4 regions of the Desulfosporosinus sp. Tol-M2 genome follow, and region 4 is predicted to be linked to each of the others. Evidence: riboswitches for the same ligand, from Rfam matches in the RefSeq annotation. Region 4 holds a riboswitch; each other region holds the start of a gene.
What was found. Region 4 has a riboswitch for molybdenum cofactor ahead of AC6I5A_RS00145 (hypothetical protein). Riboswitches for the same ligand answer to the same signal wherever they lie in the genome.
Positions count from the first base shown of each region.

Region 1: it holds a riboswitch for molybdenum cofactor, as region 4 does, so the genes downstream of both, AC6I5A_RS14395 (sulfide/dihydroorotate dehydrogenase-like FAD/NAD-binding protein) here and AC6I5A_RS00145 (hypothetical protein) in region 4, are expected to answer to the same signal.
Region 2: it holds a riboswitch for molybdenum cofactor, as region 4 does, so the genes downstream of both, moaA (GTP 3',8-cyclase MoaA) here and AC6I5A_RS00145 (hypothetical protein) in region 4, are expected to answer to the same signal.
Region 3: it holds a riboswitch for molybdenum cofactor, as region 4 does, so the genes downstream of both, AC6I5A_RS09005 ([FeFe] hydrogenase, group A) here and AC6I5A_RS00145 (hypothetical protein) in region 4, are expected to answer to the same signal.

Region 1 covers NZ_JCAIJG010000201.1:24,690-28,787, forward strand. Annotated here, with positions in the region: gene AC6I5A_RS14375 (Asp23/Gls24 family envelope stress response protein) at 1-283, shown strand, start outside; gene amaP (alkaline shock response membrane anchor protein AmaP) at 337-852, shown strand; gene AC6I5A_RS14385 (DUF2273 domain-containing protein) at 849-1,097, shown strand; gene nusB (transcription antitermination factor NusB) at 1,109-1,546, shown strand; molybdenum cofactor riboswitch at 1,665-1,782, shown strand; gene AC6I5A_RS14395 (sulfide/dihydroorotate dehydrogenase-like FAD/NAD-binding protein) at 1,880-2,722, shown strand; gene gltA (NADPH-dependent glutamate synthase) at 2,722-4,098, shown strand, end outside.
Region 2 covers NZ_JCAIJG010000157.1:2,229-6,326, forward strand. Annotated here, with positions in the region: gene AC6I5A_RS12075 (MogA/MoaB family molybdenum cofactor biosynthesis protein) at 238-735, opposite strand; gene AC6I5A_RS12080 (MOSC domain-containing protein) at 735-1,169, opposite strand; gene moaC (cyclic pyranopterin monophosphate synthase MoaC) at 1,296-1,787, opposite strand; gene moaA (GTP 3',8-cyclase MoaA) at 1,791-2,762, opposite strand; molybdenum cofactor riboswitch at 2,853-2,983, opposite strand; gene mobA (molybdenum cofactor guanylyltransferase) at 3,079-3,666, opposite strand.
Region 3 covers NZ_JCAIJG010000118.1:27,412-31,509, reverse strand. Annotated here, with positions in the region: gene AC6I5A_RS09015 (formate dehydrogenase subunit gamma) at 72-737, opposite strand; gene AC6I5A_RS09010 (iron hydrogenase small subunit) at 782-1,150, opposite strand; gene AC6I5A_RS09005 ([FeFe] hydrogenase, group A) at 1,175-2,338, opposite strand; molybdenum cofactor riboswitch at 2,554-2,685, opposite strand; molybdenum cofactor riboswitch at 2,757-2,888, opposite strand; gene AC6I5A_RS09000 (NADH-dependent [FeFe] hydrogenase, group A6) at 3,220-4,098, opposite strand, start outside.
Region 4 covers NZ_JCAIJG010000005.1:4,296-8,393, forward strand. Annotated here, with positions in the region: gene AC6I5A_RS00140 (DUF7948 domain-containing protein) at 1-395, opposite strand, end outside; gene AC6I5A_RS00145 (hypothetical protein) at 625-1,761, opposite strand; molybdenum cofactor riboswitch at 2,038-2,154, opposite strand; gene AC6I5A_RS00150 (DUF1533 domain-containing protein) at 2,160-4,098, opposite strand, start outside.

The DNA.
Region 1 (4,098 bases), on a different contig from region 4:
TCTGGTTGGAGATCTTGCGCACATGTTAGGGAGAAATAAAAACCTGTCTAAAGGGGTCAAGGTTGAAGTTGGCGAACATGAGGTTGCCGTAGATCTTTTTATTGTGGTGGAGTATGGCGTATCAATTCCTGAGGTCGCTTTATACGTGCAGGAAGCGGTGAAGGAAGCCATTGAAAGAATGACTGGGCTCATGGTCGTAGAAGCAAATGTTCATGTGCAAGGGGTAAACTTCAAATCGATACCGGAAACCAAAATCAAAGAAGAAGAATTTCTTCTGAAGTAGAGTGGTCCCCCCCTGGATATGCCAGGGGGGGTTTCTGAAAGAGGGGACGACAAATGTTGGCCTATGCTTTAGGACTCACCCTAATCCTGGGTGCTCTTTGGATATTAGCCATGGCCACAGGGTGGGAGCTTCCTTATGTTATACTTGCTCAAGGGCTGGAGTGGTTAAAATCAAACCCATGGGAAAGTATTATTGTGGCTGCTGTTTTGCTCTTACTGGGATTACTTTTGTTTGTGCGTCCGCGCAGAAGTTCGGTTCGTACGTTTCAAACGTCTTCCAAAGGGGGAAATGTCCGAATTTCTCAGGATGCCCTGCAGGAGATTATTGCGCGAAGTGCAATGGCGCTGCCGGGTGTGTTGCATGTTAAATCGAACCTTAGAGAACGGGAAACTGGTCTTCAGATAATGGTCTCTTGCCAATTTGAGCAGGGCGAACGAATTCCAATAACGTCCGAAGAACTTCAAGCAAAGGTCAAGGCGGATGTCGAACTTTATACAGGAATTATGGTAACAGAGGTGAAAGTGCTGGTGCTAAGTTTGGATAAGGCCCATTTGACACGCGTCCGATGAGTGAGTTCTGGTCGAAAATTGGAGAGAAAATCTCCAGGTTTTTAGTATGGGTCATTGACAATCATCCGGGCAAATTCATCGGAACGTCAATAGGTTTAGTTCTGGGTTTGCTAATGGTGACTCTTGGCTTTTGGCGCACACTGGTCTTGGCCTTGTTTGCTATTCTGGGATTTGTGTTAGGAAAACGCCAGGATGATTATAAATTTATTACAACTTGGTTAGAAAAAAACTTGAAAAAGTACTAGGAGGAATTTCCTTGAGTCGAAGATTAGCCCGTGAAACAGCCCTGCAAGTGCTTTTTCAAAGGGACCTGACGAAAGAACCGCTGATTACATCCGAGGAAGTTCAACATTGGGCAACGGAATTTGTAGTCCCCGAGGCCAGTAGAAAGTTTGCTCAGGAATTAGTCGACGGAACGATAGCACATCTGGTTGAAATAGATAATATGATTACTTCATTTGCTCAGGATTGGACCATTAGCCGTATGGCGAACGTGGATCGGAATGTGATGCGTTTAGCAACGTATGAGGTTCTTTTCTGTCCGGACATTCCAGGACGAGTCAGTCTAAATGAAGCGATCGAATTAGCAAAGCGCTTTGGGGGCGAGGAATCGGCAAAGTTCGTAAACGGAATTCTTGACGGTATAGTCGCTAGGATTTCGAAACTAGAACGAAAAGAGCCTATAGGCAAGTAATTGTATGGGCTCTTTTATTAATTCACAGATAATCTTCAGTTACAATTTCTGATCCCAAGGGATTAAATGCGACAAGATTTTATTGCTATTACGAAAAATGTAATCTATAATAAAACAAGTGTTATATTTTCTCCAAGCTGACTTGTCTGGGTGCATTGCATATGATAATCGGCCAATGGGTTCTATTAGAAATGATAGGGCCTTCCGTGTTGAGAAGGAGAAATATGAGATGACTTTTTGTTATGTTTTTTTGCGACCTAAGGTTATCTTAAAAAGAGAGCTTAGGTTTTCCCTTGTTGAGTCAAAATTATCAAGATATAGGGGAGAAGTTAAATGTATGACGTAGTTAAAAAAAGACTACTGGCACCGACAATTGTCTTGCTGGAAGTTGACGCACCGGCTGTGGCGGCCAAAGTTGAGCCTGGACAATTTGTTATTGTGCGGGTAGATGAGTTGGGTGAACGCATTCCGCTTACAGTCATGGACTTTGATCGAGAAAAAGGGACCATCACGCTTGTTGTGCAAGATGTGGGATATTCTTCAGCCCTCATTACGCACATGAATGAGGGGGATAAGTTTCAGGATTTCGTGGGTCCGTTAGGTGTTGCATCCGAAATTGAAAATTATGGTACGGTTGTGTGCGTCGGAGGAGGTCTGGGAAATGCCCCCATTTATCCGATTGCCCGGGCTTTAAAAGCTGCCGGGAATTATGTGATTTCCGTCTTAGGTTCACGGAGTGCGGATCTTTTGATTTTAGAAGAAGAAATGCGTGCCGTGAGTAACGAAGTTGTGATTGCCACGGACGATGGCAGTAGGGGTGTTAAAGGGTTTGTGACAGACGGGCTGGCTCAGGTTTTAGACCAAGGACATCAGGTTAAGGTGATTTGGGCAATTGGCCCCATGGTCATGATGCGAGCAGTTGTGAATTATACCCGGCCAAAGGGCATCAAAACGATTGTCAGCATGAATCCAATTATGGTTGACGGGACTGGAATGTGTGGTGCTTGTCGGGTTAGTGTAGGCAATGAAACCAAATTTGCCTGTGTGGATGGACCGGAATTCGATGGACATCTAGTGGATTTTGATTTAGCTATGCAACGTTTAACCTTTTATAGGGACGAAGAGAATCGGGCTAAGGCTCGGCTGGAATGTGACCGCGAAGGAGGGCATCACTAATGGCGGAGAATGTTGAGAAGACCAGGAAAGTGATCATCCCTCGTCATGAAATGCCCTGTCAAGAGCCTCAGGTCAGGGCGCATAACTTCGATGAAGTAGCCCTGGGCTATACACAGGAAACGGCTGTGGAAGAAGCAAAGCGCTGTTTACGCTGTAAGAAACCTTTATGCATTACGGGATGTCCTGTCGGAGTTCTCATTCCGGAGTTTATTGAAAAGATTACGGAAGAGGATTTTCTGGAAGCCGGCAAGGTCCTGAAAATTAAGAATTCCTTGCCCGCCGTTTGTGGTCGGGTTTGTCCCCAGGAAAATCAATGCGAAATAAAATGTATTCTGGGAAAAAAAGGGGAGCCCGTGGCTATCGGCAGGTTAGAGCGTTTTGTAGCCGACTATGATATGAAATTTGGCGAATCTACGTTTGAGAAACCGGTACCGACCGGTAAACGTGTCGCTATTATCGGGGGAGGACCTTCCGGATTGGCGTGTGCCGGTGATTTGGCAAAAGCTGGGCATGGAGTGACGATATTTGAAGCGCTGCACGTTGCCGGGGGCGTTTTGATGTACGGGATTCCGCAGTTCCGTTTGCCGAAGGAAATTGTGCAGACGGAGATAGCCAACCTGAAACAAATGGGGGTTGAAATTCTCACGAATCAAGTGGTCGGCAAAATTACTTCCGTGGATGAACTGCTGGGTAACGGATACGAGGCCGTGTTTATCGGTACAGGTGCCGGACTGCCCTACTTTATGGATATCCCTGGAGAAAACCTTAATGGGGTATATTCCGCGAACGAATTTTTAACCCGGACTAATTTGATGAAGGGTTACAAGTTCCCTGACTATGCAACCCCGGTTAAGGTAGGGAAAAATGTAGCGGTTCTCGGTGCGGGAAACGTCGCTATGGATTCTGCGCGCACCGCCTTACGTTTAGGCGCTGAAAATGTTTCTATTATCTACCGACGTTCTCGCGCCGAGATGCCGGCAAGGAATGAAGAGCTGGAGCATGCGGAAGAAGAGGGGATCCATTTTCATCTCTTAACCAGTCCCGTTTCCATCGCGGGAGATGAGCGTGGGTGGGTTAAAAGCCTAACTTGTTTGCGCTATGAACTTGGAGAGCCGGACGCTTCCGGACGACGTTCTCCGCTTGCTATTCCAGGATCAGAAATCGAGATTCCGATGGATACGGTAGTCGTGGCGATTGGGCAAGGACCGAATCCTTTGGTGACAACGTCTACTCCGGGATTGGATTTGAGCAAACGGGGTAACATTGTTGCTGACGCAGAAACGTTAATGACTTCTAAGCCGGGAGTTTTTGCGGGCGGAGATATAGTTACCGGAGCGGCTACCGTTATTTTGGCGATGGGAGCCGGTAAAAAGGCT
Region 2 (4,098 bases), on a different contig from region 4:
AGCACGGTAATACTGATTATAGGTAAGTCCCGACTAGTATAAAGAAAACTTGGCTGGCGCCTAGCCTTAGCGAAGGCGGCTGCCTAGTTGCACTTATGCTTACCCGAAACTTATACTTTCTGCCCTGAAAACAACCTGTTTTCATTCATCAGTGGTGCCGCGCAGCGGCATGGGGGTCTGATAGTACAAAAAGAGATTGGTAGATTAGCTACCAATCTCTTAAAGCATTAGTGACTATCATTTGACTGTTGTCGCACACTCTCCGGCTTCCCCTTTGAGGATTTGAATTCCATGAGAAAGGGCTGGGGCAATTGCGTTAAAACATTCGCGCGCCGCCTTGGGACTACCCGGCATATTAATAATCAGCGTTTGTTTACGAAGGACGGCTACTGCCCTGCTTAGCATAGCCTTACTTGTCACCTTTAAGCTTTCCATCCGCATCACTTCTGCAATGCCGGGTACCAAACGATCCGAGACGGATAAGGTGGCCTCAGGCGTAACATCACGCATTGCAAAACCTGTCCCGCCGGTCGTTAAAATCAAATCCAGACTAAGTTCATCCGCCCATTGGCACATTTTTTCAGCAAGTAACATTTGCTCATCCGGGAGCACTACATACTCCACAACCTCCCCGCCAATGTCTTGAACAAGCTTAATAAGCGTTGGCCCGGAGAGATCCTCCCTTTCTCCACGCGACCCTTTGTCACTAGCCGTGATGACTCCTACGCGAAGCATTAAGCTATCACCTCGATGCTGTCCCCGACTCGGACCACTCCGCCTTCCAACAACCGGATAAAAATTCCTTCTCTTGGCATGACACAGTCCCCAGCCTGATAGAAGATTGCACATTTCGTATGGCATTCTTTACCAATTTGAGTGACTTCTCCGATACTGGTTTCCCCTATCTTAAGTTTTGTTCCCACGGGAAGGATGAATAATTCCAGTCCTTCCGTTGTCAGATTCTCCGCAAAGTCCCCTGGCCCAACATCCAACCCTTTATCCGTCATCTTCTTGATACTTTCCATCGCCAGCAAGCTGACCATACGATGCCAATCTCCACCATGCGCATCTCCTTCCAGACCAAAGTTGACTTTCAAAATTCCTTCGCCTACATTCTTTTTGCGCATTCCTTTTTTTTCACTCGTACAAACCGCAATTATTTTACCCATTATATAAAATCTCACCCTTTCATCTCATCAGTGGTCATCGAATAAAAAAAACTTGGTTTATGAAACATAGCTTTGTAAATGTTAGCAGAACTTATCCAAGGACTGACGCAATTTTCAAAATTCGGACTACGAATCATGCACTTCGAACTTCGAACTTCTATAATGTCCGCTTTTTCCCCCTTGCTTTTCAACTAGATAGATATCCCCAATTGTCATTGTTTTATCTATTGCTTTACACATATCGTAGATCGTTAACGCTGCAACACTGACCGCCGTCAGGGCTTCCATTTCAATCCCGGTTTTTCCATTGACTTTTACTATCGCTTCAATATTTACCTCACCGGGTTCCACTAAGTTAAACCTAAGCTTAGCCCCTGTGATCAGGAGCGGATGACACATAGGAATTATCTGGGATGTCTGCTTTGCCGCCATAATCCCCGCAACTTGAGCCACCGCCAAAACGTCGCCTTTGGCGATTAGCCCAGAGCGAATGCGCTCAAAAGTCTCTGCTTTCATCGTAATTCTCCCTCGAGCAACTGCCATACGGGCCGTTTCAGCCTTATCGCTGACATCAACCATTCGGGCGCGCCCTTCTTCATCAAAATGGGTTAAATCCACTTTTTACCCTCCAATCTGAGACATGACACGTTGACCTTGCAATGCTTCGTCATTCATATGATGCTTTGCGGGTTTATGCCAAACTGCTTGGGCAAAAAGATCCCTTAAAATTTCGTCCGAGGTTCCATTTCGTAGGGCATCACGCAGACTCACTTCATTTTTGCTATGCAAGCAAGGGCGCAATTTTCCATCCGCCGTTAAGCGTACACGATTGCATGTATCGCAAAAATGACGACTCATGGCGCTAATAAAGCCAATGCTACCCTTAAAACCCCTTGGTTGAACATACTCTGCCGGTCCCCCACCCAAGATCCCCTGAGTTAGAATGTTCTCTTTTAGTCCTAAGAGCTCTTTCATTTCTTGAATTGGAACAAAATCAGCCCGTTGCTTAGAACTAATGCCAATTGGCATCAGTTCGATGAAACGGACATGGAGCGGATATTGTTTTGCTAACTTCAAAAAGTTCGGCAACTCGTCCGTATTAACCCCCCGGACGACCACGACATTGATTTTTACCGGATCTAGGCCAGCCTCAAGCGAGCGAAAGACTCCCTGAATTACACTGGAAACCTCTCCCACACGAGTGATAGCTCGAAAACGCTCTGAGTCCATAGTATCCAAGCTGATGTTCACTCGCTGAACGCCTGCTGCTTTTAAATCGAAGGCCATTTTCGGGAGTAACAATCCATTGGTAGTTATCATGAAGTCCTCGACCCCTGGAATTATGGCGCCCTCCCGCAGAAAGTCCAAAATTCCTTTACGTACTAAGGGTTCTCCCCCTGTGATACGAAAGCGACGAAACCCTAATTGCGTACTGATCCTCATTAGTCGAAGAATTTCTTCAAAGGAAAGAATAGAATCATGCGGCATCCACTGCACTCCTTCAACTGGCATACAGTATATACAGCGTAGATTACAGCGATCTGTCACTGATATTCTCAGATATTCGATTTTTCTTTGAAATTGATCCAGCATAAAAATCCTCTTTTCAAGATTAAATTTGGTAAAAAACTTAACCAGTTGAAATAAAAAAACCCGCGGTCTGTAAACAACCGGAGGATTCAATCCACCTGTCGACAGACTCCTTTCCAGCAGGAGATATTACAGTTTCCCATAATACCCGAGTGCCTTTAAGCACTTGTCTGGTCACCATAGCTTCTGCTTTAGGTAAACCAGCTTTGGAGCAATGACAAAATATTTAATTTTTTTCAGTTAAATTCCTTTTTCTTTATATAGAGGTAATTCGCGATATATTGCATTATTCTTTTTTCTCACTACCTAATACATTTTGTCAATTCGGATTAACCTTAATGATCGCCGACCATTCGTCTGGTGTGTTGACGTTATAAAAGACTTTGCTCAAATCAGAGAAGGCTTGAAGTTCTTTTTCTTTCACATACCGTACAGAACAAGTTGGGTAAAAATCAATAATCTTGAAGTGACCCGCCTCGAGATTATTTTGGATTATGGGAATACAACGTCGATGGTAAAAGGCATGTAACGGATGGAAGCCATCTTGAAGCTGCGGAACAACAACATCATACTCCGAAATCCACGTCGCCAAAAACCGGATAAGCTCAACACTTAGAAACGGCATATCACAGGCTACAAAAAAAACCTCATCATAAGTAGCCGCTTTTAAACCCTGATAAAGTCCTTCTAAAGGACCTCGACCAGGAATCTCATCTAGAATAACCTGTACTTCGTAGCCTACATACAGTTCAGGCTTGTTGCTGCTAATTAAAACTTCTGTAAACACGGTTTGCAAAACAGCTAGACTCTGCTCCACTAAGGGTCTTCCTTCCAGTTCCAGGAAGGCCTTATCTTTTTTCATTCGCGAGCTTTTTCCGCCTGCTAGCAAAATACCCGTCGCCTTCAACTTTGGAAGTTGTTTCCCGGAGTTCTGCAGTGAATTAGTAATTTTTGAAGACCCCCTCGTATTCAACAGACAAAAACGGGTTAAACCCGTTCCCCCCAACGGTTACGGGTACCCCGTTCGCATCGGTATCCGTTCTCTTTTCTTTATAAGTATTAGGAACTAGAATATTTCTCAGTAATAAAATTCCTTTACCCGAAGGAACTGCATGGCGAGTGCACAGTACTGTCAAAGGGGTGCAGTGTAGCTAATCACATCTTGATGTTTTATAACTCTCCACCCTAATCCTGTTTGATTTTTATTTACGACCAACTATTCTGCCTTAAATGTACCACATCAGACTTTCCCTGTCACTTTGGGAAATTCTGACAACATAGCAAGCCAATTTCCCCAAGAGAAAAATCCAAATATTTTATAAAACATTCAATATTTACA
Region 3 (4,098 bases), on a different contig from region 4:
TATACTAAAGTATAGCATAATATTATGCAAATGTGAATCTTCTCTCAATTCAGCACATCTCCATTACGACCTTAAGCTTCTTTCCTCAGCTCGGAAAACCACTTGCTGTTATGCTCGGCACTTGATGCCGCATCCACATAACCATCAATCATCATAGATGCGAATTCACCGCGGGATTTCGAATTAATTGCCGCCAAATAGAAGTGCCCTGCTATCATTATAATTAAAACCATCCCTGTCCAAAAATGAATCGCATAGCAAGTATTTAAAAAAGCAGCCGATACAGTATGACGTCCCAGCCACATTTCAAAACCAGTAAAAATCATCAAAAAACAGCCTATAATAACTAACCAGCCGAGAACTTTTTGCCCGGCATTGTATTTATCTTGTGGCGGTCTTACTTTCATTTTAATGAAGGGCACATAACCACCCAGGACTTTAAACCAGGCCATATCGTTCCTGGTAAAAGTTGTAATGGTGTCAATAAAACGCGCGAACCGATCAAAATTTAAAAGAATGTAGAGAGTAGGTCCTAACGTGAAAATTACGCCGGTCCAAACATGGACAAGTGATGCGTTCGCACCACCTCCAAATAGGTTGTTAATGCCGTTGCCGGACCAGTGGAAGCCTATTCCAGTAAATCCCAGGAGGATAAAAGTAATTAAGTGTATCCAATGCATCGTCCGGGTCTGCGTACCATGCTTTAAGGCTTTGCCTTTGACAATTTCCTTACTCATTTATAGCCTCTCCTTTCCAACATTTCATATCTTCTTATCTCTTTTTATGATACAGCTTTTACATCTTCTTTTGGATGATTCAGCTCCTCAATTAATGCGGGAATATCCTTGCCGTAGCGCGTATGCAGCAAATGATGAGACTTGCTGCTCAGCGGTTTTACTTCTCCCGGTGATAAGAATTCCTTGTATAATTGCTGAACTTCAGGATTCAGGTGCGACTTACGAATGGTCATCTTTTCATCCAAGGAATATAACCCGGCTGATCTTTGGGCAATATAATCAGTACTGGTTTTGGCGCTGCTGAACCCCAGTTTCATAAACAGACCGGAAAAGGCTGCAACCACTGCCAACGCGACTGTTCCTTTTAGAAACTGCCGCCTGTTTATGCCTTCTTTTTCATGAAATAATGTCATCGTTATTTCTCCTTTTTATTTTTATTAGGCATCCCGCCGGATCGGTTGCCCACCACCGTTAATACACCCACCCGGGCAATTCATAACTTCGATAAAATGATAGTCGAGTTTTCCTGCCAATACATCTTCAATTACCTGGCCTACATGTTTAGTTCCGGTTATTATGGCAACTTTCACCGGGAAAACTGTATTCCCCAAAGCTTTGATTGGCACCGGAACTGTAGCTTCTCGAACCGGAGCCAGTCCGCGTACAGCTTTTAATTCAATTTTATCCAAAGTTTGCCCACTCAATAACTCATAAGCGGTACGCAGCGCCGCTTCCATCACACCTCCGGTCACACCAAAAATCGTAGCCGCACCGGTGGATTGACCGATAAAAGAATCTGCTTGTTCATCTACCAGGATATTAAAATCTATCCCTACGTCCTTAATCATCTGGGCCAGTTCGCGAGTCGTTATTACCGCATCCACATCCTGGTGGCCGCTGCTGATCATTTCCGGCCGGTTGCACTCATATTTTTTAGCCGTACAAGGCATGACAGAAACAGAATAAACGTCGGCAGGATCGATGTTCAGTTTTTGGGGTAAATATGTCTTGGCTAATGCTCCAAACATCTGCTGGGGAGATTTGGCCGTTGACAAATGAGGAAGGATTTTAGGATAATTATCCTCTGCATATTTAATCCAGGCTGGACAACAACTCGTAAATTGGGGTAAGGGACCGCTTTCTTCGTAACCGGGTTGTCCTACTGCTTTAAATACCCGATTAATTAACTCAGTGCCTTCTTCCATAATTGTTAAGTCCGCAGTAAATTCCGTGTCGTAGACTTTATCAAAACCTAATTTTCTTAAAGAAGCAAACATTTTACCTTTGGCATTATACCCCGGCTCCTTGCCAAATTCTTCACCTAAAGCTACCCTGACTGCCGGCGCAGTTTGAACTACTACAAATTTTTTCGGATCAGTTAAAGCTGCCTTTATTTCTGCGATCATACTCTGGTCTTTGATTATTCCGGATGGGCAGTTAATCAGGCACTGCCCGCAATTGATGCATTTTTTTTGATCAATATGATGTTGTTCGCCAAGTTTTCCGGTTATGGCACCCGTAGGACATATTGGAGTACAGTGATCACAGGACTTGCATAGGGCAGTAACACTTATAATACCTTCAGCTGCTACAGAATTCACTATTCACCCTCCTAAAAACATAATTTAGAAAGCATTCTCTTGGTAATTTGAAAAAAGCGATTAAATCTTATTATAACCACACTTATATTTATGTATAAGTGTATCCTTATACACCAAGTACCTTCACCAATTTATTCACATACATTACCTGCATCAATCAGCTCATAATAGAAAAGACTCCACCTTCAGAAAGTGAAGCCATGCCAAAAAAAGCCTAACTGGCCTGGTCACCTCCTTTTCAATAGTGAAGGCATACCCGTTTCCAGGTACACCCCGAGGGCTTTAAGCCCTGGCCGGTTACCATAGATTACTCATTAGGTTGATCCGGCTCGGAGATAGGATTAATTAAGTTTTGTGAATCATAAATATAAATAGAAAAGACTCCACCTACAGAAAGTGAAGCCACGCCAAAAAAGCCTAACTGGCCTGGTCACCTCCTTTTCAATAGTGAAGGCATACCCGTTTCCAGGTACACCCCGAGGGCTTTAAGCCCTGGCCGGTTACCATAGATTACTCATTAGGTTGATCCGGCTCGGAGATAGGATTAATTAAGTTTTTGTGTGCGATAAACGTGCCATAAACATAGGTAATCCTTAGTAAACATGCATAAACAACCTATAACTGATTATAGCTTTATTGAGATTAACTTGCAAGAACATTATGACTCACAGTCAAAGAAAAACTGATTTATACGAATTGCCTTTCGTAGATTAACTGAAAAAACGCTTACCCTGAAATAATAGAGTAAGCGGTCAAAATATCATGATTTTTAAGATGATGACCCCTTTAACTCAGCAATAACCTTGTTATCAGGGTAAAATTTATAAGTTAGAGTGCTTGCAGAGCAGCCGCATGGACCTTTCTGCAAACCCAAACATCAGTTACAGGAACTTTTTGTTCTTAGCGTGGTAGTGCGTATGCAATAACTCATGAGATTTGTGTCCCAGGGGTTCAATCAGGAAGTCTTCATAAAGCTTGGCTACTTCCGTATTCAAATGTGACTTCCGAACCTCCATTGCTTCGTCTTCGACATAGATAGCATCAATCCGCTGGACACGTTTGGCATTGGCTTTGGTTATCGGTTGTCCGCCGCCGCCGATGCAGCCACCCGGGCAGGCCATGATTTCAATGAAGTGATAAGGGGATTCGCCGCGTCGAACCTGATCCATGAGTTTTCTGGCATTGCCAAGGCCATGCGCAATAGCTACTTTTACCACTGTCCCTTTGAGATCAACCGCAGCTTCCTTAATTCCTTCAAAACCACGGGTTACGGTAAAGTTAACGTCCGGAAGAGTTTCTCCCATCACTACTTCGTAAACTGTGCGCAGGGCAGCTTCCATAACCCCGCCGGTGGCTCCAAATATAACGGCAGCGCCGGTATATTCGCCCATCCAGGGGGAGAAGGGAGCGGGCGCCAGCTTCGTAAAGTCAATACCGCTCATCCGGAACAGGCGGCCAACTTCCCGCGTGGTCAGCACGATATCAACATCCCGGAATCCACTGCTGTTCATTTCTGGGCGGGACGCCTCAAACTTCTTGGCTACACAGGGCATAATGGATACCGAGAAGATCTTCTGCGCGGGAATTCCCATTTTGTCCGCCCAGTAGGTCTTAGCCAGGGAACCGAACATCTGCTGGGGTGATTTACAGGTAGACAGGTTGTCCAGCAGGTCGGGATAATAAGTTTCACAGAAATTAATCCAGCCGGGGCTGCAGGAGGTAAACATGGGGAGGGTTCCGCTATTTTTCAGACGGCTAAG
Region 4 (4,098 bases):
GTACGCCATTTACTGCTGTCGTCGCCTATATACCAGTTACCGCTTGTCTGGCTTTGTCCAGCACCTACTGGATTTACCCCTTTCGCCCCTACCAGATTCTCCTGTACTTCACTGGTCTGGGTTTCTCCATTCACATCTTTGGAATGTGAATAGGTAATACCCTTATCGGTCACAGAAGCAGTCCCGGCAAAAGTACCTACGTAAAACTTCACAGCCGGATCTTCGATTTGTCCTTGATTTTTGATAAAAGGTATTTGGACGGCGGCAAGATTGGACTCGATTGCCGAGTCCGACGCTGCACTGCCGGATGAATCATCAGCATAGGCAACTGTTGCGCTTAAGCAAAGAAGCAGAGTCATCAAGACCAGTTGAAATATTTTAGTTCTTTTTTTCACTGTATATCATTCCCCCGTTTTTATGATGTATATAGGGCCTTATTTTTATAAAGCTAAACTAATATATAATAAGACTTTATTTTCTCGTTTAATTCCCTAATTGACGATTATTTAAATACAATATGAACACATATTAAAATTTGATAAATTTAGGTTATTGTTACCCTCAAGCGGAGTAAAAACTTCGCTTGAGGTATAATTAATTGTTTTTAAAAGCTGTTATAGGAGCTTATTGGGCTAAATAATTAGATAATCCGTTACAGTTACCGTTGGAGTCTACCGCTTCTATACGGACATAAGTACCGCTGGTCGGAGTAAAGCTAATTGAAGTACTGGAATCTGTGGTGGCATAATCAGGAGTACTGTAATTGCCCCAGTACTTGCTGGTATCCACATAGATATGGTAATGGTTAGCACCAGTTACACCAGTCCAGGAAAGGGTTCCGGAACTAAATGTCGGAGCGTAGAGAAATTTTGCGGGGATATCAGAAGCAGTAGTCGAAAAATCAACAGTGCTAGCACCTCTGGTATTACTATCATTATCAACTAGCTGCGGTACACCAAACGCATATGTTATGCCATATCGCAGGTTATGAACAGATGAATCAGTTCCACCATAAGTCATGGGGAAGAAGAAGCCTGTATGAGTAGCAACGCACATAGCGGGGAAACAATCGGTCCCCACAACTGAGTCAACGCCTTCCTTTAGAGTCATACCTGAAAGAACACTATCATGATTATTTTCGATAGGCCTGTCCACGATAAAACCGATATTACCTTCAACGGGAACTTTATTGGAGGAGGTATTGTCCCAAGGCATCTCGCTGATATAGGGAGTACCTGTGTACTCGTTTGAACTATTTTTAGTTTTGAATTTGAACATCCTGTCGCACTTATTACCGCTTGAGTCTACCAGGAATTCTCCAACATTTAAGTTATTGTTTGCCCGGATCACTCTGCTGACAGTTACTGTATATTGGGTATCAGTTGTTAGCTGAGATTCGAAAGTCAATGTAGCGGTACATCCATTGGGCAATGTTATAGGCGAAGGAAATTCAGAGGATGATACGCCGCTTCCTGAAGCAGAAGATATATTGCTAATGTCAATTTCGGTATTGCTGCTGTCATAAACTGTAAATTGATAGTCGGAACCATCAATACTCATGTTCTTATCTAAGTAAACCTTTAACTGGTCGGCTGTGGGGGAAGTGTTGTCAAGCAGTTGGTAGCCAAGAACATTGATCGCCTTATTGGTTGCCGCGTTTAGCGCAAAAGCACTCTGCACAGTAAGACTCAGTAACAGCCCCAGGATAATAATTACAGAAACGTACTTCCAGCTTTTACTGCTGGATATTTTATTAAGCATATAATTGACCTCCTACAATAAATTTGCATTGATTTTTGGTTGGTTCTTATTTCTTATTTTGACTGTTTCTTAATTAGTTATAAAATACCTTTGTTGTATTTGTTTTTTGATGCCCCAGTGGCATCATCTTTTTTATTAACATTTTAACAAAATTTCAATAATTAATATCATCTCCTTTTCGAGGTTAGTGCGTCAAATTATAACAGCCACCACCTCCTTAGATTTATTTTTTATTAATTAAAAGCCAGGTAGTTGCGAAAACGCAAAGCCTGGCTTTTATTACACACTGGCAATCCTTTCCGCAATGGGAGGTGCACCAGTTTCCCGGAACACCCAGATCCAAAGGCCATAGCTTAGGGCCACAGGCCTTTAGATTCGGATTCTTATTTAATTTTGCTTTATTGAAGGACAACCGGGTTAATATTTATATCGTTAGTCAATCTGTCCACAATGTAGGCCTTAATCAGATCGCCGGGTTTGACGCTGAAGCCGGCGACGGCATTGTCTGATTCAGCAGATGCCACGGATGTCGCACTGATGGCAATCTGACTGTTGTTCCTGATCTGGACAAACACCACCATCGGTTTCGTATAATAGGCATTTACTGGCGTAGTATTAACGGTAAAATACTTGAATCCGCTTATATTGCTGTTCACAGTCATAGAAGTGACTCCGTTTACAACCGACGGAGTATAAACGTTATCCGGAACTACTGCCAAAGTATATTTTGGCGCGAGTATCGTTTGACTGACACTGGCGTCAAGGTAATATTTATCCCCATAGGTAAAATCATACAGGTTTGCCGCACTAATAGTAATTGTATACGTACCTGACTTGCTAAAAGCATTACCATTAATACTTATCTTACCGGCACTTACCGTATATTGATCAGAAGTCAAAGAAGTGTTGTTCACAGCCATATTCGAGATATACTTGCGCCAATCCGCGTCATGGAAGGCGATCTCGATTACCTGGCCCAATACATTATTGGTGGTGTCGCCAGTCAGAGTCGGCGGATTCAATGGCGTTCCTTCTCCTGTGTAAAGGCTCTGTCTGACAACCGCATCACAGTATCCGGTAGCCTTGATATGGATATATACCAAGCCTGGAAATACATTGGGCTCGATGTGGATATTGCCGGCTTCAATAGTATACTTGTCGGCGGATACTACATATTCGGTGGTTTGATCTTCTCCGGTACCTAAATAATAGGTGATGCCAACGATAGCTGTCCGCCAGGCCGCATTATCTGAGAAAGCTAGATCAAGGGCTCTGCTTACCATAGTGTCCGTATTGTCTTCACAAACATTCGGAACCAGGTTAACAGCTGCCGGAGCGATTAATTGAGTTACACTTCCATCATCAAAACCGATAGCCTTAACGGTGATCGTATACGTACCTGCAGCACTAAATACCTTGTTGTCAAGTTTAATCTGGCCTTCACTAATAGAATAGAGACTGCTGTCTATGCTCTCTCCGTTGAGATATATTCCGCTGACAGCTTCCCGCCAGGTCTGATTATCGGCAAAGGTTAAAGTTATATCTTTACCCAGGTAATTATCGAGACTTTGCGCTCTCAAGATCGTCTGAGTAAAGGCCCCTGCAACGATATCCTGCTGGAAGCTGGTATCTAAGAAATGTAATTGTCTCGGTACACCTGAGCTGACCGTAATTGTGTAAGTACCGGCTTTAGTAAAGACCCTGCCGTCAATATGGATTGATCCCCAGGTTACTTTACATTGGCTCACATTAAGAGAAACATTATCAACTTTCACATCGGTAATATAGGTTACCCAATTCATATAATCATAGGGATCAAAATAGACATCTATATCCTGACCAACAGAATTACCCGACGTATCAGGAGTAAGTATCGGACTTGAAAGATAAGTATCCATGGTTAACTTAGCATCGGCATAACCGGTAGCCATGACTGTAATTATTATAGTGCCTCCGGCATGATTATATGGCAGGCCGACCGTAAGCTTGCCCTCCGCTGTACTGAAACTGCAGGCATGTTGATGCTGATCAGCATCAGTAGACATGCTGCATACGGTCACGCCGGTGATAGCGCTGCGCCAGGCTACGTTTTCGGTAAAGGTGATGTCTACTATTGGGTCAGATTGATAGCCTTCCAGAGGACTGACTAAAACTGTAGTTGTCGCCAAAGTCGGCGGGGTCTTCAGAGGCGTTTCTATAACCGTCTGGGTCAAAATAGCTGGGGCATAACCTTCAGCTTCGATAGAAATATCATAATCTCCGGCTTTATTAAAAACACTGCCGACAATCTGAATCTTTTCAGCGCAAATAGTATACTGTGAACTATTCTGGGTATTA